4 regions of the Acidaminobacter sp. QWL-03 genome follow, and region 3 is predicted to be linked to each of the others. Evidence: riboswitches for the same ligand, from Rfam matches in the RefSeq annotation. Region 3 holds a riboswitch; each other region holds the start of a gene.

Region 1 (7,436 bases), 1.4 Mb from region 3:
CGTCATTGTGGCAGCGTCCGGATTTTTGGCGGGACGTGGTCTACACTGCCGGACTCAGCGCCTCGGCCGCATTTTTGATTGTCCTTATGGGCGCATTCATAGCCTGGGCGCTCTCGGGAAGCAGTCGCCTGGCCATGAAAGTACTGATCAGCCTCTGCCTCGCAGTAACGGTGATTTTGCCTTACGGCGTCGTGGCGCTGGCGACTCAGTCGCTGCTGGGTCAATCTGGATTTCTGGCAAGGTTGGCAGCCCAGTGGCACTGGATTGAAACGCCCTCTGAGTTTCCAGTCTTCCTTTACACACCTTTTGGCCTTGGACTTTGGTTTCCGTATGTATGGAAAGGCAGCGCTTTCGCGGCGCTGATCCTGAAACCGTACTATGACAAAATCCGCAATACCTTTGAGCTCGAAGCCAGAACCCTTGGCGCCGGCGGCCTGACCCTGTGGCACAGCCTGTATCTGCCTTCGTCGGCCGGACTCCTTGCGCTGGCAGGTGGCGTCATGTTTGCCTTCATTTTTGGCAGCTTTGAGGTGCCGGTGTGGCTTGGAGCATTGAAGCCCGAGCTGCTGCCTGCCAGATACTATGCGTTGCTTCTTCACCCAGACCTTCACAGACTGCCGGAGCGGATGGCGCTGGTGATCACACTGGCAGTATTGTGCCTGGTTTTGACGTTGTTTTTTGTCGCGCTGCTGCATCAAGCCTTTAAACGAGGGCTGGGCTATAAGCACTGGCTGGCGCCGCTGAGTCGAAAGCTTGGTGTGACCCCGCGGTCCGGGGAACGTTCAAGGCTGATGATAGCCTGGCTCTATGCCTTAATGATTTTGTTACCTATGGTCTGGTTTCTCCTCTATGGTCTGTCACCCTCTCTGAGATTCCCTCAGCTCATGCCTGATTTTTCTGGTGCTGTGAGGCGCGCCTTGAGCGTCGTGTCTGACCCCATGCTGCAGAAGGCTTTAAAACAGAGCCTGATGATCTCAGGGCTCACCGGGGTGCTGGCGAGCTTTGCTGGTTTTTGCGCCGGGAGGGCCCTCTCGAAAAAGAAGGCTGTGAAGGGGCGATCCGCAGCCATGGTGATCCTGGCTTTGCCGCTGCTGTTTCCCGGTGTAGTATTGATCACGGGGGCACAGATGGCCAGCATCCGGCTGGGCTATTACGGCTCCTGGCTTTCCGTGGTAATCTGTCATATTGCCATAGTCGTTCCTTACGCTGTGGGGCTTCAGTTCCAGTATCAAAGCCAGTCGGGTCATGCCCAAGAAGAGGCGGCAAGAACCCTGGGCGGACGGCCTCTGGATTATCTTATCAGAGTGCTGCTGCCCTCGACGCTGCCGCCGCTCATCCTCAGCTTTTCCCTGGCTTTTTTGATGTCACTGACAGAAACCTTCTCTACGCAAATGACCAGCGGCGGTCGAATCACCACTCTGGGAGCGCTGCTGATCCCCGCGCTGGAATACGGAGATCTGTTCAGGGGCAGCCTGTATACCATAATTTTTATTTTAATCAATGGCAGCCTTTTTCTGATGGCTCATGCCGTTTCAAAATCCTGGATCAACCGCTCTGACTACAGAAAGGAAACCCTATAATGCTGCGACTGATGGCGCTTTCAAAAACCTATGAGCATAGAAAAGTCCTGGAGGACATTACCTTTGAGTGTTCCCGTCCGGAACTGGTAGCGGTATTGGGGCCTTCCGGCTCAGGCAAGTCGACGCTGCTTAAGCTGATTTCCGGTTTGGTACGGCCTGATGGCGGAGGTCTTGAGCTGAATGGCAGGGACATGGCCGGGCTCCCTCCTGAGCAGCGGGGCATAGTCTACATTTCTCAGGAGCCATCCCTGTTCACCCATATGACCGTTCTGGACAATTTGTGCTATGGCGCGGACATTCGCGGGATTCCCCGAAAAGAAATCACGGCGGAGCTGCAGCGACTGATTCGACTGCTGGAGCTGGAAGGCCTTGAAAACAGGTATCCAAGAGAATTATCCGGTGGTCAGAGACAACGGGTCGCCATAGGCCGGGGCCTCGCGGTCAAGCCTTCTGTGCTGCTTCTGGACGAGCCCTTCTCAAGTCTGGACCTGGCGCTGCGCACCAGCATGGGGCAGATGATCCGCAGTATTCGCGACAGTTATGAGGTTACCATCATTCTGGTGACCCACGATCCCGGCGAAGCAATGGCTTTCTCGGACCGCATCATGCTTCTGAGTGAAGGACGACAGCTTCAATGCGGGACACCTGCAGACTTATACCGGCATCCAGTGACTCTTCTGGCAGGGCGGATGCTGGGCAGACTCTTGCCGCTGCCGGAGGCTCTGTCAAATCTGGGGGGACATGGGGCGTTGCCCATTATAGAACTTCGGGAAGAGCGCTCTGAGGGCATCCAGATCCTGAGGCGCTGCTACAGGCCGGAATCCGTCGTTCTGGTTCGAGCAGGGGAGAAGGACGAGGGGGCTTATAGAGTGGGCCGGGTGAGCCGGGACGGCCTTGAATGTCGTTACCAGTTATTAAGTGCGGCTTCTGCCGATGGTTTTGAAATCGTCACAGCGCAAAAAAGTCAAATCGTGGTGAATGACGTGGTGAAGCTGGCGTGGGTGTGACGGAAAAATGGAAAATTAGGGTTGCCTCCAAGCCACTATGGGTCAATGTTCAAGGTGCTATAGGTATGGAGCGCACTGGCCTTGGCAGAGTGAAAGTTTTCCTTCAACTTCTTGACAAGGCCAAAGTGATGATTTATGCTTGACTCAATTGAATGAATCCAGTAAAGGTTTGCCAGGAGAAATCCTGGCAATTAAAAGGGAAGTCGGGTGAAAATCCCGCGCAGTCCCCGTTGCTGTAAGGTGGAGTACACTTGCTTAATGTCACTGATGGCTAGTCCATTGGGAAGACGCAAGATTGTATGATGAAGCTGAGCCAGAAGACCTGCCTTTATTGTAGTTAGCATTTTTCTGCGTGGAGACGGAAAAGGTTATGATGAGGCATGCTATGTCTCTATGATCGCAATATGACTCTGACGCTTTAATGCGCCGGAGTTTTTTTTATGCCTTCGCGCCCAAATTCATGGAGGTGTCATAATGTATACAAAAATAGCCAAGACAGCAATTGCATTGTCGTCAGCCGCCGCCCTGATCCTCTTGGCTGCTGCACCAGCCGGAGCCATGCACATTATGGAGGGTTTTCTGCCCCCGCTGTGGGCACTGATCTGGGGATTTATCAGCCTGCCGTTTCTGGTGGCGGGATATTTTTCGATTAAAAGGCAAGTTGAGGTCTCGCAAAAATTTCTGGTGCTGATTGCCATGTGCGGCGCCTTTGCCTTTGTGATGTCCTCACTGAAAATTCCTTCCTTGACGGGAACTTGCTCCCATCCGACAGGCGTTGGCCTTGGCGCAATTCTATTTGGACCCTCAGCCATGGCCATTATTGGCGTTATAGTTCTGCTGTTTCAGGCTTTTTTTCTGGCCCACGGCGGGCTGACGACCCTGGGCGCCAATACCTTCGCCATGGGCATTGCAGGGCCTCTGGTTTCGTTTTTAGTGTATCAGCTCATGAAGCGCTTAAAAGTGAAAAGCAGCACAGCCGTTTTTCTGGCAGTGTTTTCGGGCAACATGATGACTTACATAGTTACGGCAACGCAGCTCGCCCTGGCACATCCGTCAGATGGCGACGTTATGACGTCCCTGTTCAAATTTCTTGGCATTTTCGCATTGACACAGATTCCTCTGGCCATCAGTGAAGGACTGGTAACCGTAGTTGTTTTCAGCGTCCTTGAAAAATATAACGGCGAAGCGCTCAAAGCGCTTAAAGTCATAGCGTAAAAGCGAAAGGAGCACGGCAGCATGTTGAAAAAAAATCTGATTTTTATTGCGTTGACCCTATTACTCGCGGCTGTACCCGTCATAGTTTTAAAAAATGCCGAGTTCTCGGGGGCTGATGGCATGGCTGAAGAGGCGGTTATGGCCATTGATCCGGAATATGTGCCTTGGTTCGAGCCTCTGATTGAACTTCCCAGCGGCGAAGTGGAGTCTTTGGTGTTCAGCCTGCAGGCCGCTATTGGAGCAGGTGCATTAGGGTTTATCCTGGGCAGGATGACTGCCGGCAAGAAAGAGGTTGACAGTCGTGCTCAGCAGGGATGATGCAGTGCTCAGAGCCCGAATTGCAAGGGTGAATCCAAAGTCAAAGCTGCTGTTTGGCTTCTGCGCTACCGTGACCCCGCTGTTGGCGGATCATGCTGAGTTTAGTTTCATAATGATTTTTATCATAGGGACCTTAACGCTTCGCAGCACGGAACTGCGTGTCAGCGCCTACCTCAAATTGCTGGCCCTGCCTCTCGGATTTCTTGCCATGGCTGTCCTTCCGCTAATGCTGCAGGCTCATGCTGAAGGGACTTCGCTAATCATTGGCGGGTCTATGTTCGGCAGGATTATTGGCATAGACCCAGAAGCTTTTGCCGATGGTTTCGATACCACCCTACGCAGCCTCGCAGCCGTCAGCGGCATGTACTTCATTCTGCTGACAACCCCCATGTCCGACCTTTTTTGGGCGCTGAAGGAATTTAAAATGCCGACATTGCTGATCGCCCTGATGTCGTTGATGCACCGTTATATTTTCGTCTTCTTGACGGAGCTCAGAACCATGAAAACCGCCCAGACTTCACGACTGGGTTATGTCACCTTTGAACGGTCTGTTCATTCAGCGGGACAGCTGATCGCAAGCTTATTTTTGAGGGTCTATATCAAATGCGACAGGGTTCATGACGCGCTGGAGTCCCGTGGTTACAGCGGCGACTTTCAGCAGCTTGAGAAGCAGTACGAGTCGGGCGGCGCACTTGTTTGGGGTGCCGCGGCAATGGCCTTGCTGGCAGGTGCGACGGTATGGCTTGAAAGGAGTGGGCTCGTTTGAGCGTCATATTGGAAACTCGAAATCTGACTTATGCCTATGACCATCGGCAAAAAGCACTGGACGCGGTGGATCTTGAGATTGAAGAAGGCCAAACCACCGCAATTTTGGGCGGGAACGGTTCCGGAAAATCGACCTTATTCCTGAACCTCAACGGGGTGCTGAGGCCGAGTGCGGGTGATGTGCTTTACAGAGGCCAGGCGATCTCCTATGGGGGCAGCGCTATGATGGCGCACCGAAAGCGGGTCGGTATAGTGTTTCAAAATCCGGACGACCAGTTGTTTTCGACGGACGTGCGAAGCGATATTGCATTTGGGCTGTTGAATTTAGGTTTATCTCAGGCGGAAGCGACCCAGCGGGTGGAAGCTGTCATGGCGCAGGTGGGTGTTTTGGAATATGCTGACGCGCCAACCCATGCCCTCAGCTTTGGACAAAAAAAGCGGGTGGCGATCGCGGGGGTACTGGCCATGGAGCCGGAGGTCATCATTTTGGATGAGCCGACGGCGGGGCTGGATCCAAAAGGGGTCAGCGATATCTTGTCGCTGCTTTTACACCTCAGGAAGCAACAGCGCGTGACTGTCATCTTGTCCACCCACGAGATCGATCTGGTGCCCCTGTACTGTGACAAGGTCTTCGTGATGGATCAAGGCAAGGTCGTGATGCGGGGGACGAGCAGCGAGATTTTTAAAGCGCCGGATCAACTCAGAATGCATGATTTGAGATTGCCCAGGATTGCCCACCTCATGGAGATTTTAAGAGACAAGGATGGGCTGGAACTTGAGGTGGGCGCGGCGACCATCGGCCAAGCCCGTAAAAGCTTTTTGAAGTGGGTGAGGCGCGGATGACAACTGATTTTGGTGTTGTGGTGAAGCGTGGAAAAGCCCTTCGATATGGGTATACCACAGGGACCTGTGCCACGGCGGCTGCGGCGGCTGCGGCGGAAATGCTGCTTAGCGGTAAGCGGGTGGATAAGGTGCGTGTCACATTGCCCGCCGGCGAGGAGATTGAGCTTGAGACAGTGCATCCTGAGGTGATGCCGGACTTTGCCCGCTGCGGGATTTGCAAAGACGCAGGGGATGATCCGGATGTCACCCATGGCATGGAGATTGTGGCGGAGGTTCGGTTTAAGTCTGGGGGAGCTGCGGGTACTGCGGACGTCGCTATTACAGGCGGTCCAGGCGTAGGTGTAGTGACGGCCAGAGGTCTGCCTTGCGCGGTGGGGGAGCCGGCGATCAATCCTGTGCCAAAGAAAATGATTTTGCAGCATGTGGAGGCGGTGGCGGCCCGGCATGGTATTGAGGGTGACCGCGGTTTGATAGTTGAGATTTCGGCTCTGAATGGCGAGGAGATAGCGAAGAAGACCTTTAATGGCCGTTTGGGCATTCAAGGCGGTATTTCCATCCTGGGGACTACGGGCATTGTGGAGCCTATGAGCGAGCAGGCGCTGATCGATACAATAAAGGTGCTGATAGATAAGGCGTCCCAACAGCATCCCGAGGTTGCTTTGATTTCGCCGGGCAATTACGGCAGGGACTACTGCAGTGAGGTTTTGAAGATCGATCTGGAAACCGGCGTGAAGTGCTCAAATTACATAGGCGAAACGCTGGATTACCTGGTTTATAAAGGTTTTAAAGAGATTTTGCTGGTGGGTCACGTGGGCAAGCTCGTGAAGCTGGCAGCGGGGATTATGCAAACCCATTCGTCTATGGCGGACGGCCGGATGGAGATCCTGGGCGTGCACAGCGCCATGGCGGGGGCGCCGCCGTCGCTGGTCCGTCAGATCATGGCTTGCGGTACAACGGATGAGGCTATTGAAGTCCTTGACGCGGCAAAACTGACTCAGGCGGTCTTCGACTCAGTCATGGAGCGGATCTGTTTTCAATTGAATTACCGGACTCGCGGTGCTATGAAGGTGGAGGTCATCCTGTTTTCTGCTCAGGACGCAGTGATTGGAGAGACGGACGGCGCTCAGGCGCTGGCGGGAAGACTTCGAAAAGACTTCGGAAAGACTTCGGAAAGACTTAAAGAAATGGGGCATATGGAATGACTGAAAAAAAAGGCAGGTTTTACAGCATTGGCACCGGCCCGGGAGATCCGGGACTTCTGACGCTGAAAGCCGTTGAAACCCTTAAGACCTGCAAGGTGATAGCGGTGCCGGACAGCGGCGCGTCGGAAAATGTGGTGCTTGGCATAGTGAAAGCGCATTTGGAAGATCAGCGGATTGTCTGCTGTGACATGCCAATGACGCGGGACAAAGATCTTTTGGAAGCCAGCCATCAACGAGCGGCGACGATACTGGCAGCCTATCTTGAGGCGGGTGAAAATGTGGGCTTCCTGACGCTGGGTGATCCCACCATCTATTCCACTGCGCTTTATGTGCATCAGCGGATTTCGGGCATGGGCTATGACACAGAGGTGATACCGGGGGTACCTTCTTTCTGCGCGGCGGCAGCAAAGTTAAACGTTCCGCTGTGTGAGGGCAGTGAGATGCTGCATGTGGTGCCGGCGTCCTATTCTGATCTGGAGGGTGGGCTTGGTCTTAAAGGCAGTATT
Region 2 (7,436 bases), 1.4 Mb from region 3:
CGCGACTGCGCCCTGGCCCTCCACGGTAATGCTGCTGCCATCCAGAGCGACTTTAGTCGCGCTGGCTGCCTCCCAGGTCGTCAGAAAATCTTCCTCGTCAAATTCGAAACCTTGGGCGGCAAGCACTGCCGCGCCAGTGTCCTGTGCTTCCAGTCCCGTCGCGGCAACCTCGGTTTCTGTGACCCGAGTCCCTGACGCCGCCTGGGTTACAGACTGCATCTGACCGCAACCGGTCAGCATCCCCAGCGTCAGCACACCCGCCAGCGCCAGGGCTATGAGTTTGGTCCTGAATTTTCTCATCGAAGTGATCTTTTTTAATAGTGGGTTCATGGCGGACTCATCCTCTCAAATGGGTTGTTTTAAAGTTCGGCGTTCTGGGAAGATACCCGCCCGTACGAAATGGAAAGGTTGCCGTTTCGGCATCTGAGCTCGTCCATAAACGCCTTCTCTGTGCCGGCCTCCCTCATAAAAATATGGTACTTGAGCTCATATAGGCTGCCCATGTTGGTGGTTTTTACCTGGATCAGCTCAGCTTTTTTCGTGTATTTATTGAACAGGTCGTCGAAAACGCCGTTGTAGTCCAGGTTTTCCGGTATGGTGATCTTCAGCTCCTTCTCCCGCTGCTCCAGGGGCTGTTCCCCGAAGCGAAAGACCGTTAAAAGCATAGACGCGCAGCCGATGATCACAAGAAACATCATCGCCACCCAAACATACCCCATGCCCGTCGTGAGTCCTATGGCCATGGCCAGGAAGATGTTGCTGATCTCTCTGGCGCTGCCGGGAATGGATCTGAATCGCACCAGGCTGAACGCCCCCATCACCGCGACACCGGCGCCGACGTTGCCATTGACCATCATGATAACGATCTGGATCATGGCCGGCAGCAGCACAAGACTGACAGCAAAGCTTTTGCTGTAAGTATTCCTGAACATGTAGATCCCCGCGACACCCAGCCCCAGCAGCAGTGACGCCAACGTGGCGATGATCAGACTTTCTATGGTTAACGACGTCGTGGCCGCCGCTGCTGACGCTGTCGAGAATAAACTGTTAAGCACTTAGACCGCCTCCCTGATGCACTTAGATAACATTTCATCGATTAGATGTTCTTTGTAGCAGACCCCGTATTTTGAGAAGGATGCCGGATAGAGTTCAAGTTCAGACAGCATTCTGCTCATCCAGAGCGGCATGGCGCCGGGAATCTTGATCTCCATGAGCACTTGTCCGCTTTCAAGAAGCGTACGCCCCCAGTCCCCAAAGGACAGATCGAGGTTTGTCTCGCGAAAGCGAATCCCCTGATCAAAAGTCACTCTCAGGTTGGGATCCTCGTCACCGAAGTAGGCACAGCGCTCGTAGGCAATGAAGATCTTTGGCATCGTATGGTACATGTTCTGGAACCAGTCGATTTCACTTAGGACGTGGCTGTCCGTTTCCGGGTGTTTGCCGGTTTCGAGATAATCGGCAGCCTCTCTTAATGAAACGCTCACGCGCCTTTTGTAAACGACCCCTTTATACTTCTTTTTGAGCTCAATGAAGACCTTGTCGTCCGCGCCGGGAACGCCGTAGCTGCGAAGCCTGAGCTTTTCTTTATAGACCGGTTTTTCGATAGACGTCCGGATCAAATCATACTGCGGTGTATCAAAGTATAGATTGCAGATCGTATGCATCCCATAGTCATCCTGGATCATTTTTGTCTGAAGCAAGGGAAGCAGGCGGTCATACTGGTCGCGGCTGAGCAGATATTTCTTCTCATAGCGCTTGAATACGGTTTGCGGCTTTGCGCTTTGGATCATTTGAATCACCTCTTGACAGAATAGAGTGTGCCTCTCTCTTATGAGTTCATCATAGCCCACCAACCTGAAAGGAGCCTTAAAAGGCGGGAAGAATTTGCGAAACGAAAGCAGGGAAGTGGAAGAAGGTGTCTGAAGGAAGAAGGTGTCAGACACCGCCTTCCATCATGAAGTGGAAAAAGGTGTCTGACACCTTCTTCCACTTCTGCATCAATAGGCTCATAAAAAAAAAAGCCCTCCAACCGGAAGGCTTAATTTTACATCTTGTGTGAACTATAAAGTAATGTTGATGTCGTACTCTTTGTATTTCTCGTCCAGCCAAGTCGTGACCTGGGACTGAATCTTCTGGTCGAGGAGCACGTCGCGGACTTCTTCCTTCTTGCTGTCCAGCGTTGCTTCAACCGCTTCCTTCTTCTCATCCACGATCAGCAAGTGGAAGCCAAAATCCGTCTCAACCGGACCGACGACTTTGCCAATTTCAGCGCCAAATGCCGCGTCTTCGAAAGCCGGCACCATCTGTCCTCTGCCGAAGAAGCCGAGCTGCCCGCCGTTGTCCTTGTTGGAAGTGTCAACAGAATACTCTTTCGCGAGCGCCGCGAAATCGTCGCCAGCATTCAGCTTGCCGAGCACTTCGTTGGCGACTTCAACAGTCTCAACCAGAATGTGTCGCGCGCTGACCTGCTCCTGCTGGTCAAAAGATGCCTTGTTCGCTGTAAAGTACTCAGAAATCTCCGCATCCGTGATCTCAATGGTAGGCTCCAGAATCTTCTTGATCTTGAGGTTCGTCTCAATATTGCCCCTGAGGTAATCCATGTCAAAGCCGCTGGAAGCCAGCGCGCTCTCGAGAGCCTCTTTGCCGCCGTACATTTCCTCATAGGACGCGATCTCTTCGTCGATTTCCGCCGCTTCAACTGTGACGTTGTTTTTCTTTGCCTCGAGTTCAATGATCTTCTCTGAAACCAATGTGTCAATCGCTTGCTGACCGCTCTGCTTGACCATGTAGTCATACAGTTCGTCCTTGGTGATCTTCTCCGAACCCACTGTCGCCACTGTGTTCCCGCTGCCTGCCGTTCTGAAAGCACCCGCTCCAATGTAAACGCTGCCCGCGAGCATCGTAATAATCACTACGACGACCATGATAACTCTGAAATTGCTCTTCACTCTAAACTAGCCCCTTTCAATTTTTCTACTGCCGATGGTTTATAGCGCTCAGCAGACCTTTTCTCTACATTTTAGAATACCATCCTTAATTGAACCTGAAAAGAAAAATAAAAAGACATTTTAGCGACAAAGCATCTATGACTTGAAAAAGAAGAAACTCGGTGTCAGACACCGAGTTTCTTCTTTTTTCTACCATTCGATTATGACGCTCTTGAATTCGTGCTCGCAGCAACTGCATCCTTCAATTTTCTGTTCTCTTTTGTAATTTCAAGAACCGTATGGTCAACGGCATTCATATGGCAGATCAAATCGACAATTTTATTGGAGTAACCCCATTCATTGTCATACCAGGAAACCAATTTGACAAAGTGCTCGTTCAGGCTGATACCTGCGTTGGCATCAAAGACAGATACACGGGATTCACCGAGAAAATCCGTTGAGACAACAGCGTCTTCCGTGTAACCGAGGATCCCCTTCAGTTCGTTTTCTGACGCGCTTTTAACGACTCGTTTGATTTCCTCATAAGTCGCCGGCTTCTCAAGTCGGCAGGTCAGGTCTACCACAGAAACGTTGACCGTAGGCACCCTGAAGGACATGCCTGTCAATTTGCCTTTCAGTTCGGGAATGACTTCCCCAACCGCTTTGGCAGCGCCTGTTGAGGATGGGATGATATTCGACGCGGCAGCTCTGCCGCCTCTCCAGTCTTTTTTGGATGGACCATCGACCGTCTTTTGGGTTGCCGTTGTCGCGTGCACCGTCGTCATCAAGCCTTCCACAATGCCAAAATGCTCATGTATGACTTTGGCGAGGGGTGCGAGGCAGTTTGTGGTGCAGGAAGCATTGGACACAATGTCCATTTCCGGCCTGTAGTGATCAGAGTTTACACCCATAACAAACATGGGCGCATCTTTGGATGGCGCGCTGATGATGACCTTCTTGGCGCCAGCTTCCAAATGAGCCTTCGCGGCTTCCTGAGTCGTGAAAACACCGGTGGACTCAACAATGTATGCCGCACCGCAGGATTTCCACGGAATGTCCTTAGGATCTTTGGCTTCGAAGATCTTGATTTCTTTGCCGTTGACAAAAAGTTTGCCCGCTTCGGCAGTCACCTCGCCGTCAAACTTTCCATGGACCGAATCATACTTCAGCATATAAGCCATGTACTCGGCGTCCACAAAGGGATCGTTGATCCCCACCACTTCGACGTTATCATATGCTATAGACGCTCTCAGAACAAGTCTTCCAATTCGTCCGAATCCGTTGATTCCAATTTTAATCATACTAAACACTCCTTCTGCATACTCTATGCAATTGATTTTATGATCACTTCTATAATTCCAATTTAGCAGGTGTTTCGATTTTTGTCCAGCGGGACTTTATACGTCCACCAAAATGTAAATCTAAGCTGTATCCATTGAAATGTCTGACGTTGGAACTTGTGACAATCGGCAAAAGAATTTTTGATTTTAAAAAAACAAAATATATTTGACTTGACGCCCGGTGAACTTTTCGCTACACTACTTTTAGCAAAGGTTTCAGACAAGTGAATCAACGTATTCAGGTGCCCAACTACTTGGGAGAATAGGGAATCAGGTGAGAGTCCTGAGCGATCCCGTCACTGTAAATGGCGAGTGCCCTCAGCATGCCACCTCCGCTGTTTTGCGGTTTGGGAAGGCGAGGCAGCACAATGACCCTTAGCCAGGAGACCTGCCTGAAATACTGTATGTTCTTTGTGTTCATAGAGAACAGTAGGGATTGGATGATGGTAAAGTCCGCGGTTTAATAGCCGCGGGCTTTTTTGTTTTTGTTTTCTCTGCCCTCAAATGCCATCTGTAGCCTTGCAAAACAAAATTTGAATGAGGTGTAAATCGTATGCAAAACAATCTCAAAAGAATCGTCCTGCTCTCCCTATTCATTGCCCTATGCTTTATTGGCTCAGTCATCAAACTGCCAAGCCCTACCGGCACCGTGGCCTTTGATTCCATGCCGGCCTTTCTGGCAGCCTCACTTCTTGGTCCTATTCCCGGTGCAGTTATTGGACTTTTGGGCCATCTTATGACTGCGGCCAGCGCAGGTTTTCCACTGACGCTGCCTATCCACCTCCTGATTGGCGTTCAAATGGCCGTCATTTGCTGGGTTTACGGGCTCCTGTTCAGAAAAGTCAGCCGTTATCTCGCGGTTGTGATTGCCACACTTCTCAACGGCGTTGCCTCGCCTGCCATGCTGATGCTGCTCCCTGGCTTTGGCATGGGCTTTTTCGCTGCCATGGTGCTGCCACTGACTGTTGGCAGCCTGATCAATGTCATTGTGGCCTTCATGGTCCATCTTGCCTTGGAAAAATCAAACGCGCTTAAAAAGGCTGGGGCGATTGTCAGTGACCAAAAAATATAGGGATTTGGATCTGCATCCAATCAGCCGGGACATGTTTTTGGCAATCGCCTGTGATTCCTGCGGCGGTATTGGATTAAAGCCCCTTGATAAGGTTAAAGCCGCGCCACAGGTCGTGGCGCGGCTGACAACCCGAGTTGTCCTGATGGAAGTGCTATCCTCCGGGGCCATTCCCGCAGCCCTGACTGCTGCCATCTGCTGCGAGCCAGACCCTACCGGAGAAGCCCTATTGGAAGGCATTCGCGAGTCCATGGCAGAAGCGGGTTACCCGGATCTTCCGCTGACCATCAGTACAGAAAAAAATGTCCCCACCGAGCAAACCGCCCTGGGCATGACGGCAATTGGGATGCTTCAAAACAGAACCCTTGAGCAGCGAAAGTCCAGGCCAGGATGCCATGTCTTTATCGCCGGGATCCCCAAAGTCGGTCAGGAGTTGGCAGATGACGAAAGTCAGATCGCGGATTTCTCTACACTGAGTCAGCTGCTGGATTCTCCGGAAGTCATCGAAATCTGGCCTGTAGGCTCAAGGGGTATTTTCGCAGAAGGCTGTGATTTGGCGACGGCGGCAGGCGGCACGCTGGCGCTTAACCACGGCGCCGAAGCACTGGTAGATCTCCACAAGTCTGCCGGCACCTGCACGACGCTTTTGTTTACCTCAGATCAGGCCACGCTGGATTTGACTCGGTTTAATGTACCGTGTTTTGCTATTGGCTCTGTTGCGGTTTAGGAATCATTATTTAAAATTGTTCCAATTGTTTCACTAATTCCTCTGGTTTCATTGGTTCCCTGGGTCCCTGCTTAGCCGACGAAACCCGCTAAGTCGTCACCGCCATTCTATGCACTACCCTGCGGACGTCACCTGAACCTCTGCCAGATAAAAGCGGGACAATATTCGTTTCAAAACCAAAAGCCGCCAGATCGCTCAAACTAACGAGTTCTCTGACGGCTTTTTCAAATCCTTTTTTTGAAACTCCAACACAAAAGCAAGATTTCAACGATAAAGCAAAGCATTGCAAATCGCAGCCGCTATATTGCTGCCGCCTTTTCGCCCTCTGGCCACAATATGTGGAATTTCCAGTGCCATGATTTGATCCTTGGATTCAACGACATTGACGAACCCGACAGGGGCAGCAATTATGCCCACCGGCATAATCCTGCCTTCTTCAATAAGTTCTTTCAGACGGATCAGAGCCGTTGGCGCATTGCCGACAGCAATAATTACCGGTTTTTTTAGGTCGCAAGCTTTTTCCATGCACACAGCCGCTCTGGTGACACCTCGGTCAGCCGCATCCCTAGCTACGTCCTCGTCAGCCATAAAACAATGGACCTGACCACCATACTGCCCAAGCTTGCTCTTGTTAATTCCAGCCTGTGCCATCATAGTGTCTGTCACAATGTCCGCGCCCTGTAGCATCGCTTCCGCCAGCCGCCTGGTTGCCCCACTTGAAAAATGCAGGTTATCCGCATAATCAAAGTCTGCGGAGGTATGAATACATCTTTTTATGACTGCTTCATTTTCGGGATCGAGAACTCTTTCACCCAGAATCTCCCCAATGATTTCAAAACTCCGGGTTTCTATTTCCGCAGGTTTTACAATTTCTATCTTCATGTGCCACCACTCCAATCCGGTGCGTACCGCGACAATCGGCTAACCACGTTTTTATGCGTCCTGTTTTCAGTCCTGCCCCAAACCTTCATCCAGGACCTTATAAATGAAATCCATGTCGAGGGACGCTCTCAAATGTTCGGCCAACAAGTTGTATTGTCTGTCTTTAAACGCATTGATCTCCGAAAGTCCCCCACGCTCAAAGCCAAGGGCATCAAACGCAGGCTCAATGCCTTTGTTCAGAAGGAGCGCGCGGACCATCTCATGGGTTATTGGCGCAGCGTCAAACAGGCCATGGACATAACTGCCATAGATATTTTGATCATGGACAACCGGAAGGCTACCTGTCGTCACACCCATATGAATCTCGTAGCCTTCGTAATCCATCCCCGAGATCCCAGAAAATATGCCTCCCACCTCAGAAATCCTTCCTTTTACTTGCTTTTGAACTTTCTGAGCCTCAAAAACGGTCTCTGCTTCGAGGAGACCCAGAC
Region 3 (7,436 bases):
GCTTTGGGGCTTGTCTGGCAGACGACATGGGCCTCGGAAAAACGGTCCAGATGATCGCGTTCCTGGAGCATTACAGATTGAACGGGCGGTGTCAGACACTAAATGAAACTGGGTGTCAGACACCCAAAGACGAAACTGAGTGTCTGACACTCACTGACAATGGGGGCCAAACCCTGCTGGTGCTGCCGGCTTCATTGATTGGCAACTGGCAGAAGGAAATTGAAAAGTTCGCCCCGGAGATGCCTTATCAGATCCTGCATAAAAGCGATCTCAAGGGTAAAGGCAAACTCGAGATTGAGGAAGGAAAATTCCTGTACATCACAACTTATGGGATGGCCGTCAAAATGGAAGCCTTAAAGGAAAAACACTGGGATCTGTTGATTCTGGATGAAGCCCAGGCCATCAAGAATCCAGGCACGAAGCAGACCAAGGCCATCAAAGCGATTCCTGCAGGTATGCGCATTGCCATGACAGGCACCCCCATCGAGAACAGGTTGAGTGACTTGTGGTCGCTCTTTGACTTTCTCAATCAGGGCTTGCTCGGAACCTCCAAGGAGTTTGCGAAATTCGGAAAGAAGCTGGGTGAGGAAACTATGGGTTACACTAAACTCAGAAGGATGATACAGCCTTTCATTCTCAGGCGCTTGAAGACGGATAAATCCATTATCGCGGATCTGCCTGACAAACTCGAGATGAACGCCTATGCTGGGCTGTCGAAAAAGCAAGTGCTGCTCTACAAGCAGCTGGTTGAAGACGTGAAGACGAAACTGGAAACAGCCGAAGGAATCGAGCGCAAGGGTCTCGTCCTGGCCAGCATCATGAAACTCAAGCAGATCTGCAATCATCCGGACCAATATCTGGGTCAGGATGCGTTTAAGGAGGAGCACAGCGGGAAGTTCGAGCATTTAAGGGCGCTTTGCGAAACCATTCACGACAAGCACGAGAGGGTGCTGATCTTTACCCAGTTCAGGGAAATGACGGAGCCCTTGTCTGCATTCCTCAAGGAAATCTTTGGCAAGGAGGGATTGGTGCTGCACGGCGGGACTCCCGTCAAGCGTCGCAGCGAGATGGTCGAGCAGTTCAACGGCGAGCATTATGTGCCCTATATGGTACTGTCCCTGAAGGCGGGCGGCGTCGGACTCAACCTGACAGCGGCGAACCATGTCATCCATTTTGATAGGTGGTGGAATCCCGCCGTCGAAAACCAAGCCACAGACCGCGCCTTCCGAATCGGTCAGAACAAGAACGTCATGGTGCACAAGATGGTGACCAAGGGCACCGTCGAAGAAAAAATTGACGCCATCATAGAGGAAAAGCAAAAGCTCTCGGGTGAACTCTTACAAGAGACCAGCGGCGAGCAGTGGATCACGGAATACAGCAATGAGACACTGGTGGCCATGCTCAGTCTGGAGAGTGATGTCTCATGAGTTTCTATAATTATCGAAGGCCGGAAACGGTCGCTGAGAAAAAGGCCAAGGCTCAGAAGGGACTCCAAAAGCTGATGAAGCAGAATCCTGAGGCTGAGCCGGTGATCATCGAGGGACGGACCCTGGCCAGAACGTGGTGGGGCAAAGCCTGGAATGCCAACCTGGAGAGCTATGCGGATTACAGCAACAGGATTGGACGGGGCAAGAGCTACGTGAAGAGCAACACCGTCCTGGACCTTAAAATCACCAAAGGCCGCGTCGACGCACTGGTCCAGGGCAGCCGGTCGAAGCCCTACAAAGTGGAAATAAGCATCGACACCTTAAGCGACGACAAATGGGCGCAGATCACGTCGCTGTGCAATCATCAGATTGATTCCCTGGAACAGCTGGTCGAAGGCAAATTTCCAAAAGCGCTGGAGGTTCTGTTTCAGGACCGTAAGTATGGGTTGTTTCCATCCCCCAAGGAGATTCATTTTGACTGCAGCTGCCCGGACTGGGCCAGCATGTGTAAGCACGTGGCCGCGGTGCTTTACGGCGTCGGCGCCAGGCTGGACCAGAACCCCATGTTGTTCTTCGAACTCAGGCATTTAGACGGACGGGAACTGGTGAAAAAGTCCATGGAGGCCAAGCTGGAAAGCATGCTGAAGAATGCCGGGAAGAAGAGCGAGCGGGAAATCCAAGCGGAAGAGTTGGAAGACCACTTTGGATTAGAGTTGTAAAGCAATAATTAATTAAATACAAAAACAAAGTCCCTTTGCCGATGGTCACGGTTCTCACAACCATCGGCAAAGGGACTTTTTCGTTTAAATTAGACTGAGTGCCAGTTGCCTAAAAATCCCCCGTCGTAACACCAGCAGCGTTAAACGTCGCCATTTCATCCGCGATCTTCAGCGCAGCCTCAACCATAGGGAACATAAGAGCGGCGCCTGTGCCTTCACCCAATCTCATATGGAAGTCGAGACGGAAGTTAATGCCAAGCTGTTTCAGGCCAATCTCGTGGCCTTTTTCTTCAGAGTTGTGGGAGGAGATCATGTAGGCTGCTGAAAGAGGCGCGATTTGAGCAGCTGCGAGGGCCGCGGCGGTGGAGATGATACCGTCCAGGATGATAGGAACATGCCGGTAAGAGGCTTCCAGGATTGCGCCGGAGAGCGCCGCAATTTCAAGGCCACCGACTTTGGACAGCACACCGATTGGATCAGCAGGGTCAGGTTGGTTGACTTCGATCGCTTGGCGAATGATGTTTTCCTTATGTTTGAGGGCGTCATCCTTAAGTCCGGTGCCGCGGCCTGTGACTTCTTCGACACTGTGTCCGGTGAAGACAGAAATCAGCGCCGCGCTCGGCGTCGTGTTTCCAATACCGACTTCGCCGGTAGCGAGGAGGTTCACACCTGAATCAATGGCTTCTGAGGCGATTCTCGCGCCGGTAAGAATTGCACGCATAGCGTCTTCTCTCGTCATGGCTGGTCCATGGGCAATGTTGTCCGTGCCGTTTTTGACGCGGTTGGCCATGAGCACTGGAGGATCCAAAGGGGAGACTATGCCAATATCCGTGCAGATGACTTCCGCGCCTCCGTGCCTTGCCAGGACGTTGATGCCGGCTTCTCCTCTCAGATAACTGTAAAACATCTGGGCAGTGATCTCCTGTGGCGCGGCACTTACGCCTTCCACAACGACGCCGTGGTCGCCTGCCATCAGGAGGACGGCTTTTTTGTTAACTTTTGGGTTAGGGGTGCCCATAATCCCCGCGATTTGCTGGGCAATGTCTTCTAAGACGCCAAGACTTCTCAGGGGCTTAATTTTGGAGTCCAGTCGCTGCTGCATGCCGGCGGCCGCATTCTGATCCAGCGCTTCAATCCCGCTGGCAAGTTCTTTTATTGCCGCTTCGAGTGCTTCGGGGCTTGCGCTTTTGAGTGCTTCCAGGCCGTGAAATTTGTTTGTTTTAAGTTCGGTTGTCATTTTAAATCTCCTCCAAGTCAAATTTTGGTAAAAAAATAAAGTCCCGCCACAATAAAAAGTATTGTGGTCGGGACTTTGCCGTCATCTCCGCTGCTCTCCGTTACCCAGGAAAGACTTTTGTTCTTAGGCAGGTCTCCTGACTCAAGGGACTCAAGCGTCTTAGTTCGCCCCCTTCCCGGCGAAAGCCAGTGGATCAGCGAAAGACTCGTCCTTTACAGTGGTGGGTCCGTACCGGAGTTTCACCGGTTTCCCTATTCTCCCCAGCATGGGGCACCTAAGAGCGTTCATGTTCAATTAATATGATTCTAACAGAATTTTTGAAGATATCAAGTGCAAAAAGGTATAATTTGGATGTGTGAAAGTAATTATGGGAGGAGCGTTGTTATGGATCAACCATCGGCAGAGCTTTTAAAGAAACTCAACGTTAAGGATCAGACTTCAATATTTGCTTTCAATGTCCCTGAAGCATTCAGCAGTGTATTAGCGCAGTGGCAGGAGCAATTGACAGTACTTTTTGATCCGCCTGGTGAAACCTGCCTCTTTGTATTGTGCTTTGCGAGGGACCAAGCGCAGCTGGCGGAAATTAAACCCATTCTCAAAAGCACTATGGACCCATCCGGTTTGATCTGGGTGGCGTATCCTAAAAAATCGTCCAAGAGATACAAGTCGGATCTCAGACGGGATAACTTTTGGGACGCTTTTAAGGACCTTGGCCTTGAACCTGTCAGACAGATCGCACTGGATGAGGATTGGTCAGCGCTCAGGTTTAAGCCTGGGAGTGAGTTGAACCACCCATGACTGAAGTCACGGGATTCTTGGGTCCTCACATCCACCGATGCGAAATATACCAAGCGATCCCCACAGTTCCTGCGGTTCTTGTTACGTTAACTTACGATTCTTAATCCTTCTTTTAAAATGTTGACGGCTGCGTTGAAATCCCTGTCGATTTCTAGTCCACATATCTCGCACTGATATAGCCTTACACTTAAATCCTTTGTCTGTTCACTTTGATGACCACATTCAGAGCAGAATTGACTAGACGCATAGAACCTGTCTACTTTGTGTACCAGCTTATAATTCCATTTACCCTTGTACTCCAGTTGTCTGAAGAACTCTGAAAAGCCCGCGTCAGCAATGCTCTTTGCCAGTCTTCTGCTTCCCATCATACCTTTCACATTTAGGTCTTCTATGAAGATCTGATCGTAGCGATGGATCAGCGATGTACTCAGCCTGTGAATGAAATCCTTTCGGCAGTTTCTAACCCGCTTATGCCAACGGCTCACTTTGACGCGCTGTCGGTTTCGATTCTTTCCGCCCTCCTGACGACGGCTAAGCCTGCGCTGTTCTTTGATCATGCGTTTTTCATATTTTCGGTAATATTTTGGATTTGCCGCGACCTCCTTGTCAGAGGTGTAATAGAACGCTTTCAAGCCCATATCGATGCCAACGTTTGCACCCGTCGCAGCAGCTGGCTCATGCTCTATTTCAATACAGCACAGGCTGACGTAATACTTTCCATCTGATTCTTTGGTGACCGATGCAGATACCAGTCTACCCTGATAGGGTCTTGAATAGGCAATTTTAACATCTTTTACTTTTGGAAGTTTGATTTTGCAGTTTTGCTTTCTATACTTGCCGGAGGAGGTATACTGAACTTCCTTTTCCTTGACCTCGATATTGTTTCCGGTCCAGCTCATTTTGCAGGACTGGACTAAATCCCTGTAGGATTTGAATTTCGGGTGTCCTTCCAGATCATAAAAGGTAAGCGTTTTACCTGTCCGCGCTGCTTTTTCCAGGGTTTTCTTCGAGTATTTCTTTGGACCTTTATTAAAGCGTGAATAAACACTCGCTAGGTCTTTAAGAGTGTTCTGTAAAACAGATTTTTCGCACTGATAGAGCCATGGATGAGTTGCTTTGAGCTCAGTGAGCAGCTTCGACATCTTATTGTAAGGGATGAGGTGTTCCTTCTTCTCATACCGATCCATGTTCAGTTTCAGAAAATGATTCCAAACAAAGCGCTTTGCTGAGAACATAGTCTCGAGTTGTACCTGCTGAGTTTTATTGGGTTGTATTCGGTACTTATAGCCCTTTTCAATCCGCATGCTCTCAGCACCGCCCTATTTTTCTTTTTGTGATTGTATATAGGCTTCAACTTGAGCTTCAATATTCTCGAAACCCGTAACGACAAAATAACCTGGATTCCATAAGTGCCCATCCTCAAAGCTATCTTTTAGCCACGGACAATTCTCAAACATGAATCTGCCGCTGACACCTTTGAGCGCTTTAATGAAGTTGGGAATGTAGTGCTGAGGTTTACAGTCGATCAGCAAGTGAACGTGATCTTGATCACAGTTAAATTCTTCAATTGTAAATCCATTTTCATCCGCTATTTTAAAAAGGATTTCCTTGAGTTTTTCCTCTACCGCGCCAGTCAGAACTTTTCGTCTATACTTGACGCACCAGACAATATGATACTGAATAGAGTAGACATAACCTCGACCTTTTTTTACTTTAGACATTCCACAACACCTCAGTACTATTATAACATACGGTTATGTTGTAACAAAGTAAATTGAAGGATTACAATTTAATTCATAACTATACATAAGGCGCCGCTAACCCACGACTGAAGTCACGGGTGTGCGCGGTTATTTAATCAAGCGAAAGGGCCAGTAGGAGGCACAATTGAATAGAGGGTGCAAAACAATAAAACCAGCCCCTTGCGATGTGTTGTGGAAATGGATGACCATCGGCAGAGGCTGGCTTTTTGTTTAAAATTGTTGGGTAGTGATAAATCAGTTCACTTGAGTGGTGAGGAAGATTGGCAGGGTCATGTGGGAGATTTGGTCCTGGAGCTCCTCGATGCCGTCCAGATGGCGGTCTTCGTCGTTAAGGATGGACTCGAGGATTTCGCGGGTGGCAAAGTCTCTGACCTCGCCGGCCAGGACGATCGCGTCGTTATAGGCCTTGACGGCGTCCATCTCAGCCAGGCGGTCATTTTCCAGCTGCTTGATGGTGTCGCTGCCAATATGCACCTTGTTAAGCTGGGTTACAATTGGAATGCCTTCCAGGAACAAAATCCTGCCGATTAGTTTTTCCGCATGCTTCATCTCATCAATAGCTCGCTTCTCGAAATGCTTATGTAGCTTTTCATAGCCCCAGTTGGCACACATCTCGGAGTGGACCATGTACTGGTTGACGGCGGTGAGTTCATCTGACAGTAGACCATTTAGCGCGTCGATCAATTCTTTGTTGCCTTTCATACGCTCAACTCCCAAATTTTAATGTTTTGTACATCGTTATCTAGTTTCCCTTTTTTGAGGATTATAAACGCAATTTCGTCAATATACTATGGGGAGAAAGGGAATTAGATTGTGTGCAATGTAATATACTTTCTGATGAAGGTGTCTTGAAAATCATCTCAGCAGCTCAAACATTCCAACTATGAACAACGCAGAACCAGCAAGAGCGAAATACCCACCTATGACCAGCACAATATAGACTGTTATGGCGCGCTCTTTGTATTTCAAAAAAGCTCGGATTCCGGTAATAAAGGCTGCGCCTGCAATGATAAACGTAAGATAGAGCACGGTGCCTAAAATTGGACTGTTGATTGGATTTGGATATTCAATATCGTTATTTAAGGCTCTCGATAGGTAAGTACCTAAAAAAGTGAGTAAGATGAAAACTACGAACAGTATGACCGACCATTGTCCGGTTTTGGTTTTGGGGAGAAAAGCAGTCTTCATGACATAAGCCTCCTTAGGAAAGTCACAGGAACGAAGGTGGTCAATTGATTATCTGTATTTATACCCTGAAACGAATAATATTAAAGTATGTTTAAGTGGAAACTAGCAAAGTAGAGGGAACGTGGAATAGTTTGTCAGCGGCTGCGACTTTAGCTGCGACTGCGATTGTGTCTGCGTCTGCAGCTCGAGCCTATCGCCACTTATCATCACCTAAAAAACCTAACATCACCGAACGAAACCTATCGACGCCGCCGTCCAACTTCAAAATGGAGAATTATTCAAAGGCTTGTTAATGTTAAACAAT
Region 4 (7,436 bases), 1.6 Mb from region 3:
ACCAAATGTTCGCAAAGAAGGCTATTGAAGAGGGTTACGAGCAAATCGCCGGCCTGTTCAACGAAACGGCCGACAACGAGCGCGTTCACGCAGAAATTTTCTTCAACTTCCTGACAGCCGGTGAAGCCCTTGAAATCACCGCGGCTTACCCTGCAGGCACAGTGGGCTCAACTTATGAGAACCTTCTTGCGTCAGCGCATGGCGAAAACGAGGAGCACACCGTGCTGTATCCTATGTTCGCCAAAGTCGCTGAAGAAGAGGGCTTTAAGGATGTCGCCACGGCTTACCGCATGATCTCGAAAGTTGAGTATGAGCACGAAATGCGCTATCTCAAACTGGCAGAAAACTGCGCTAACGAGGAAGTCTTTGCCAAAAAGGAAAAGACGCGCTGGAAATGCCGCGAGTGCGGTTATGTCCACGAAGGCGAAAAAGCGCCTGGCGTTTGCCCGACTTGCAAGAAGCCTCAGGGCTATTTTGAAGTCAAGGAATCGAATTACTAATCCATTTGTGGATGTTTAAAAGTTGAGGAAAGCGGCGCGAAGGCGCCGCTTTTTGTGTGTCCGGAAACTCGATTTGAAAGAGCGGAAAGTGGTATAAAGAAGTTAGAGAGTGAGTTTGAATTAAGGAGGTTTTAACCAATGATGGTCACCAGAGATCAAGCCTGGGTGCTTCTTAAAGAGTTTGTAGAGACGGAAAGCCTTAGGAAGCATGCCCTCGCCGTTGAGGCCGCCATGCGCGGCTACGCAAAACGCCTGGGAGAGAACGTTGAAGTTTGGTCAGCGCTCGGACTGCTTCACGACCTGGATTACGAAAAATTTCCGGATAGGCATCCTTATGTCGCTGTAGACCTGCTCGAGCACAGGAATTTTCCGGATGAGTTTGTGCTGGCCGTAAAAGGCCATGCAGATTATACGGAGACGCCAAGGGAGACGCTGATGGCGAAAATGCTTTACGCCTGCGACGAGCTTGCCAGCTTTGTAGTTGCGGTGGCACTGGTGCGGCCTGACGGCTTTGAAGGCCTTGAAGCTAAATCCGTCAGGAAAAAACTGAAGGATAAAGCGTTTGCACGGGCGGTGAACCGGGAGGAAATTGAAAAAGGCGCTGAAGCGCTTGGTTTTGAGTTAATGGAACACATTCAGACGGTCGTCGACGCCCTTAAGGAAAGAGAAGCCGAGCTTCAGGCTGAGGGACTCAGCTTATTGTAGCGGCGTTTGCTGGCTGTGAGAACAACATGAAACCTAAAAAAACCGCAGTCATCTGACGGCGGTTTTGGTGTGTGGCGTATAATGAGCGCAAAGTCTACATAGGCTGGCTCTTTAATTTCATCTCATCAATACCTTGGTTGGCAAGGGCGTCAACCTTGGCATTCATTTCGAGCAGATGCTTGAAGGTGTCCTCAGAATAGGTGCGTCCATTGTAGCGCTCAATCTTTTCCTTCCACTGGCGGACTTCTGTCGTTTTTTTCAGATTGAGATGACCTTTGATTTTTAAGAATTCTATTTTGCTGAAGCTTTCGACCAAGGGCAGCAGTGCTTCCCATAGGTCTCTGTTTTCGACCGGCTGCCGGGAAGAATTGATCCAGCCGTTCAAACGCCATTTATCATACCAGCGCTCTCGAAAGCAGTTGACCAGATAGGCGCTGTCTGAATAGATTTCAACAGACAGATCCTTGGATTTAAGGACTTTAAGGGCTTCCAGCACGGCAGTCATCTCCATGCGGTTGTTGGTGGTGTCAATCTCTCCGCCGTAGAGGGTTTTGACGTTGTCGTTGTATTCGAGGAGCGCTCCCCAACCGCCAAAGTTTTGATCCGATTGATTGCCGGCGCAGCCGCCGTCTGTATGTATGGTCACGAGTTTCACGCACGGAAGCCTCCTGTCTTTCAAGTGATTTTTAAATCTCATTGCATGATTTTCAGTTAAATTTAAGGGTTTATTGACTATTATTGCACAAAAGCAAAAAAAAGGCTATAATCGTTTCAATGAGACCACAGCCAATGTGGCGCGAGTAGCCAAATGACGCGAGTAGCCGTCAGGCGCAATAGCCGCAAGGCGCGATCGGGGGAGGAAAGTAAATCATGGACGCAACAGATAAGGAAATCCTAAGAATCCTTCAGGACGACGCCAAGCTGTCCATTTCTGAATTGGGACGAACCATTGGTCTGTCAACCACGGCGACCAAGGAGCGCGTGAAAAAGCTTGAGCAGGAAGGTGTCATCAAAGGGTATACAGCTGTCTTGAATGCCTATGAGGTTGATGCCGGCTTACTGTCCTTTATAAGTATTCCACTTGGGGATGTCAGCATAGCGGAGATGGGCGAGAAGCTGGTCGCTATGCCGGAAGTCCTGGAATGCCACAAAGTCACTGGAAATACCACCTTTTTAATCAAAGTCAGAACCTCTACGACCACGGAGCTCGAGAACGTCATTGAGAGAATCAACGACTTTGCCCGAAATACCTACACTTACGTCGCACTCTCTACTTTAAAAGAGACTTCCAAACTCAAGATTGACTAAACCTCTGCGCGAGGCCGTCACCTTGGTTAATGGAAGCTCATTGAATCACAAATAATCGTACTTCAGTACAACAATCCACTAAAAAGGCTGCTCCGGCGGCATGGTGAGCATACCGTGTCCCGAAGCAGCCTTTATGCTTAAAGCCTTAGGTGGATCCCTACTCGTAGAGGGCAGTTTTGATCCCGTGCTCCGCGAGGGCGCTGCTTAAAATGGTCATGGCTTCCCGTACATTAGGCGTTCTGCCCTGATGCAGGAGTTTGCCCTCAAGTGCCATTGCCGGCATCATTTCAACTCCGGCTGCCTTGATGAGCCGGATATCAGCTATGATTTCAACCTCCAGTGAAACTTTCAATTGTCGTATGGCCTCATCCACGATGGGCGCAATTTTCGAGTACCCTCAGCACACTTGATCATAAATAATCAATTTCATGGGCGTGACTCCTTTCAAAGTTCCCGGGGGTCTATTTCTTTTCCTGAAGTAAAAGGGCTTCGAGGCTGCTGCGCCCCGGAACCGCGTTCGCGGCGTAAACCACTTTGCCATCAATGCTCATGGCCGGTGTGGTCATGACACCCGCCTTGTAGATCTCCATTAGGGATTCTACTTTTTCAACCTCGGCTTGAAGGTCGTATTCAGCCAAAATCTCAAGGACCAGTGCGTACATTTTTTCACATTTATCACAGCCGTGGCCGTAAATTTTTATGTTCACAAGTTATCCCTCCCGGATGACGCGCTTTCATGTTGTCTACATTGTACACCCGAAGGACTTTTAGAGCAAGACTGGGGGCGGATGCGCGGTGGGATGCAGCGGACTGGCGGTAAAATTATGGGGTTTTCCACAGGAAAAGCCCTAAGTCTGTGAATCCCTTGTGTAAAATCTGTGTAAAACGGTGGATAACCTGTGGACTATGTGTATAACCGAATCTGTGTTCGCATCGAAATTTGTCGAATAAACACCCTTAATACGACTTATCCACAGAAACTGTGGATGAACTGTGTAAAAGTTCAGTTTTCTTGGGGATGGGATGTGTAAAAGCCCGCTGAAGGTGGGGAAAACAAAAACCACTCATCCAGAGGGTAAACTGTGGATTTAATGGTGAATCTGAAGGCGATCCATTTAAGCCGATAGTCTTTAGAACGGAACTTATGCAAGCGGGGTTGCATTTTTTTCTGTGATCAGGTATGATAGGTCTGAAATTAACATAAATCCTTGGTGTCTACGGACTTAATTGGGAAGCCGGTTTGAAGCCGGCACAGTCCCGCTACTGTGAGCGCAGCAATTGGAAACGCGCGAGTCAGGAACCAGCCGAAGGATTTCTGGTACATCAACTCACGAGGATGAGGTTGACCGGCTACATAGGCGAACCCTATATATAATAGGGTTTCCAGCTTATCCGTATCGGTCCTCACCTAAAAAAGGGAGGATTTTTTTAATGTTCAAAAAGAAGTTTTGGTCACTGCTCTTAATGCTCACGTTGGTTTTAACACTGGCGGCATGCCAGTCCCCTGCCCCGGAGACGCCTGCCGAAGCACCTGCTGAAACGCCTGCAGAGGCACCTGCAGAAGCAGCCGTAACCGTGTATCCGCTCACAGTGACGGATGCCTCGGGTAAAACAGTTGTCATTGAACAGGAGCCTATGAAGGTCGTTTCTTTGTCACCGGCTGCGACTGAGATTGTCTATGCCATAGGCGCAGGCGAAAAATTGGTAGGCCGAACCGATTACTGCAAATATCCTGCTGAGGTGGCGGATGTCCTCTCCGTCGGCACAATCACGGAGCCCAACATTGAAACCATAGCCTCTGTCGAGCCGGACCTGATTCTCGTGTCCAACATGTTTAACGATGATGTCCGCATCAAGCTTGAATCACTGGGCTACAAGGTACTCGACCTTTCTTCCCATGACACTTTTGAAGGCGTCTACAACGCCATTTCACAGACCGGCAGTGTCCTCAACAAACAAGACCAGGCAACTATCATTGTCGAAGACATGAAGACAACTGTTGCTCAGGTCGAAGAAAAAGTAGCCGGTGTCGAACCAAAGACCGTTTATTATGTTGTAGGGTATGGCGAGAGCGGCGATTACACTGCCGGCGCAGGTACGTTTATTGACCAGATGCTGACCATGGCAGGCGGCGCTAATGTCGCCAATGACACGGAGGGCTGGAAATACAGCATTGAGAAGCTCGTGGAGAAAGATCCGGAGTTCGTGATCTGCTCACTGTACAATGACGATAAAGCAGGCATTGAAGCCACGAATGGCTACAAAGAGCTGACGGCGGTCAAAGAAGGCCGTCTTGTGGAAGTCGACAACAACCTCATTGATCTTCAGGGACCCAGACTTGCACAGGGACTGCTTGAACTCGCGAAAATAATGCATCCGGAGTTGTTCTAATTCAAAACGGATGTTTCCCGTTACTAAAAAAGGATGTGTGGCACGCATGAAAAAGCGAAATAAAAAGCTGATTCAAGGCCTTGTGGCGCTTGCTGCAGGACTCGTGCTCGCCGTTGTCGCCGCAAGCGCAATTGGCTCTGCAGATATTTCATTCATGGACAGCGCCAGGATTCTGTTATCCAGAATTCCGTTGTTTGACACCATGATTCAACTGGATGAAATAAAACCCACACACGAGGCGATTCTATTGAAGATCCGCCTGCCACGCATCTTTCTTGCCGCTTTGGTTGGCAGCGCCCTGTCTGTATCCGGGGTAGCCTATCAGGGCATCTTCAAAAATCCAATGGCAGATCCTTTCGTCCTTGGGATCTCCTCTGGCGCGGCTTTAGGCGCCACCTTAGTCATTGTGACAGGCTTCAATGCAGGTATCGCCGGACTCAGCTCTGTTTCGGTGGGCGCATTCACCGGTGCGATTATGGCAGCTTACATTGTTTACAACGTCGGCAGAGTCGGCAACAGGACGCCGGTGGTGACGCTGCTGCTTGCGGGGATCGCGGTCAACTATCTGCTGTCCTCCATGATTTCCCTGATTATGTCGCTCAACCGCGATGAAATGGAGCACATCATTTTCTGGACTATGGGAAGCTTTGCGACGGCAAACTGGATGCAGATTCTGGTGGCTGCGGTGCCAATCACCATCGGCACAGGGTACTTGCTGATGTATGCCAGGGATCTCAATGCCCTTGCCATAGGCGAGGAGAGCGCAAAGGGTGTCGGTGTGGACACTGAAAAGGTGAAGAAGAGTATTCTGGTGGTGGCCTCCATTGTCACAGCGGCGGCGGTTTCGGTCAGCGGCATCATAGGCTTTGTGGGGCTCGTCATCCCCCATGTGGTTCGGATTATTTCGGGCCCGGATCACAGGACTCTGCTGCCGTTTTCGATCTTAGGGGGCGCGACGTTCCTGGTGATTTCAGACACACTGGCCAGAACCCTGATCATGCCCGGAGAGCTGCCTATTGGCATCATAACGTCAGTTTTTGGCGCGCCGTATTTCCTGTATCTGTTGTACCGCAATAAAACGCGGTCGAGTGTGAGGTGAGTGTAATGGAATTTCCAATTCTCGTCGAAGGTCTACACTTCGCGTATTCCAAAACGCCGGTGTTGAATGGCGTGGACATGCGCATCCGTAAAGGCTCGTTCACGACTATAGTCGGACCAAACGGTTCCGGGAAGTCCACGTTTGTCAAGAACCTGACCAGGATGGTGCATTCGGGCAAAGGGATCGTCACGGTGAACGGCCGGGACCTCGCGTCTTACTCCCACAAGGAGCTCAGCAAGGTCATAGCTTCAGTGCCCCAGGTCACCGCGACTGAGTTCGACTTTTCCTCTCACGAGATGGTCATGATGGGTCGTTATCCGCATCTGAGACGATTTCAGCCGGAGTCGGACCTGGACCACAAAATTGTCGAGGACGCCATGAGGGCAACAGGTGTCTGGGAAATGCGGGATTTTCCCATCAACAGCCTCAGCGGCGGCGAACAGCAGCGCGTGATCATTGCCCGGGCCATTGCCCAAGAGCCTGAGATTCTGGTGCTGGACGAGCCCATTGCCCATCTTGATCTGCATCATCAGATCGAACTGATGCGTCTCACGCGAAAGCTAACCAAGGAGCGCGGCATCACTGTGGTGGCGATTCTCCATGACCTCAATTTTGCCATTGAGTTCAGCGACTATGTCTTCATGATGAAGGATGGCCGCGTTTACAAAGAGGGGCCGCCTGCCAATGTTATAAAAGAGGAATACATCAAGGATGTCTACGCGGTGGATGTGACACTGATTGTCAATCCGGTGACGGGCAATCCTCATGTGATTCCGAGGTGAAGTGATAAAAAAGAGAGTCTGCCGATGGTTGATAATACAAAACCATCGGCAGACTATTTTTATGCCTTATTTTTCGCCAGAGTCTTGAACCTGCGGATATCCCCCAAAATAACCTCCAGGGACTTCAGCCAGAAATCTTTTGTGGTGACGTCAATGCCCACAGAGGCACAGACCGATTCTACAGAAGCCTTTCCGGATTCGGACAGGAGCTGGTCGTACCGAGGCAGGAAGGACGTCCCTTCTTCTCTGTAGAGTTGATACAGGCCCTTGGCGAACAACAGCCCAAAGGCATAAGGGAAGTTGTAGAAATTGACTGAAGCGCTGTAATAATGACCTTTGACCAGCCACATGTAAGGGTGGCGGACATCAGGATCCATGGCATCACCATAGGCAGCTTCCTGGGCCTTCAGCATTTCTTCCTTCAGCTCATTCACCGACAGGGCGTGGTCCGTTCTAAGCTCAAAGAGGCGGGATTCAAAGAGATAGCGGGAATAAATGTCGACAATAGCCTGCCCGGCATCCTGAAGGCTGCTTTCCAGGACCGTCATGGCTTCGGTGTCGGAGAGGGTCGCAAGCGCCGCGTCGGCAATGACTGTCTCACAGAAGGTCGACGCGGTTTCTGCGAGGGTCATTGGCACTTCAATATTGAAG

What was found. Region 3 has a riboswitch for cobalamin ahead of cobT (nicotinate-nucleotide--dimethylbenzimidazole phosphoribosyltransferase). Riboswitches for the same ligand answer to the same signal wherever they lie in the genome.
Region 1: another riboswitch for cobalamin. It lies ahead of AC4PHM_RS15415 (energy-coupling factor ABC transporter permease); the one in region 3 lies ahead of cobT (nicotinate-nucleotide--dimethylbenzimidazole phosphoribosyltransferase).
Region 2: another riboswitch for cobalamin. It lies ahead of AC4PHM_RS15515 (ECF transporter S component); the one in region 3 lies ahead of cobT (nicotinate-nucleotide--dimethylbenzimidazole phosphoribosyltransferase).
Region 4: another riboswitch for cobalamin. It lies ahead of AC4PHM_RS13070 (ABC transporter substrate-binding protein); the one in region 3 lies ahead of cobT (nicotinate-nucleotide--dimethylbenzimidazole phosphoribosyltransferase).

The regions. Positions count from the first base shown of each region.
Region 1 covers NZ_CM178752.1:3,336,882-3,344,317, forward strand. Annotated here, with positions in the region: gene AC4PHM_RS15405 (ABC transporter permease) at 1-1,580, shown strand, start outside; gene AC4PHM_RS15410 (ABC transporter ATP-binding protein) at 1,580-2,587, shown strand; cobalamin riboswitch at 2,736-2,931, shown strand; gene AC4PHM_RS15415 (energy-coupling factor ABC transporter permease) at 3,062-3,802, shown strand; gene AC4PHM_RS15420 (energy-coupling factor ABC transporter substrate-binding protein) at 3,824-4,120, shown strand; gene cbiQ (cobalt ECF transporter T component CbiQ) at 4,104-4,886, shown strand; gene AC4PHM_RS15430 (ATP-binding cassette domain-containing protein) at 4,883-5,728, shown strand; gene cbiD (cobalt-precorrin-5B (C(1))-methyltransferase CbiD) at 5,725-6,930, shown strand; gene cobI (precorrin-2 C(20)-methyltransferase) at 6,927-7,436, shown strand, end outside.
Region 2 covers NZ_CM178752.1:3,356,614-3,364,049, reverse strand. Annotated here, with positions in the region: gene AC4PHM_RS15540 (carbohydrate-binding domain-containing protein) at 1-330, opposite strand, end outside; gene AC4PHM_RS15535 (DUF4956 domain-containing protein) at 360-1,055, opposite strand; gene AC4PHM_RS15530 (polyphosphate polymerase domain-containing protein) at 1,056-1,790, opposite strand; gene AC4PHM_RS15525 (foldase protein PrsA) at 2,061-2,948, opposite strand; gene gap (type I glyceraldehyde-3-phosphate dehydrogenase) at 3,149-4,228, opposite strand; cobalamin riboswitch at 4,491-4,677, shown strand; gene AC4PHM_RS15515 (ECF transporter S component) at 4,821-5,339, shown strand; gene AC4PHM_RS15510 (hypothetical protein) at 5,323-6,063, shown strand; gene AC4PHM_RS15505 (precorrin-8X methylmutase) at 6,328-6,945, opposite strand; gene AC4PHM_RS15500 (cobyric acid synthase) at 7,012-7,436, opposite strand, start outside.
Region 3 covers NZ_CM178752.1:1,169,707-1,177,142, reverse strand. Annotated here, with positions in the region: gene AC4PHM_RS05345 (DEAD/DEAH box helicase) at 1-1,427, shown strand, start outside; gene AC4PHM_RS05340 (SWIM zinc finger family protein) at 1,424-2,146, shown strand; gene cobT (nicotinate-nucleotide--dimethylbenzimidazole phosphoribosyltransferase) at 2,256-3,383, opposite strand; cobalamin riboswitch at 3,493-3,676, opposite strand; gene AC4PHM_RS05330 (hypothetical protein) at 3,768-4,181, shown strand; gene AC4PHM_RS05325 (RNA-guided endonuclease TnpB family protein) at 4,268-5,485, opposite strand; gene tnpA (IS200/IS605 family transposase) at 5,501-5,902, opposite strand; gene bfr (bacterioferritin) at 6,179-6,646, opposite strand; gene AC4PHM_RS05310 (hypothetical protein) at 6,800-7,132, opposite strand.
Region 4 covers NZ_CM178752.1:2,781,530-2,788,965, forward strand. Annotated here, with positions in the region: gene rbr (rubrerythrin) at 1-500, shown strand, start outside; gene AC4PHM_RS13045 (HD domain-containing protein) at 639-1,205, shown strand; gene AC4PHM_RS13050 (ribonuclease H family protein) at 1,300-1,860, opposite strand; gene AC4PHM_RS13055 (Lrp/AsnC family transcriptional regulator) at 2,076-2,513, shown strand; gene AC4PHM_RS13060 (thioredoxin family protein) at 2,671-2,886, opposite strand; gene AC4PHM_RS13065 (thioredoxin family protein) at 2,975-3,220, opposite strand; cobalamin riboswitch at 3,706-3,837, shown strand; gene AC4PHM_RS13070 (ABC transporter substrate-binding protein) at 3,945-4,904, shown strand; gene AC4PHM_RS13075 (FecCD family ABC transporter permease) at 4,951-6,003, shown strand; gene AC4PHM_RS13080 (ABC transporter ATP-binding protein) at 6,009-6,785, shown strand; gene AC4PHM_RS13085 (M3 family oligoendopeptidase) at 6,845-7,436, opposite strand, start outside.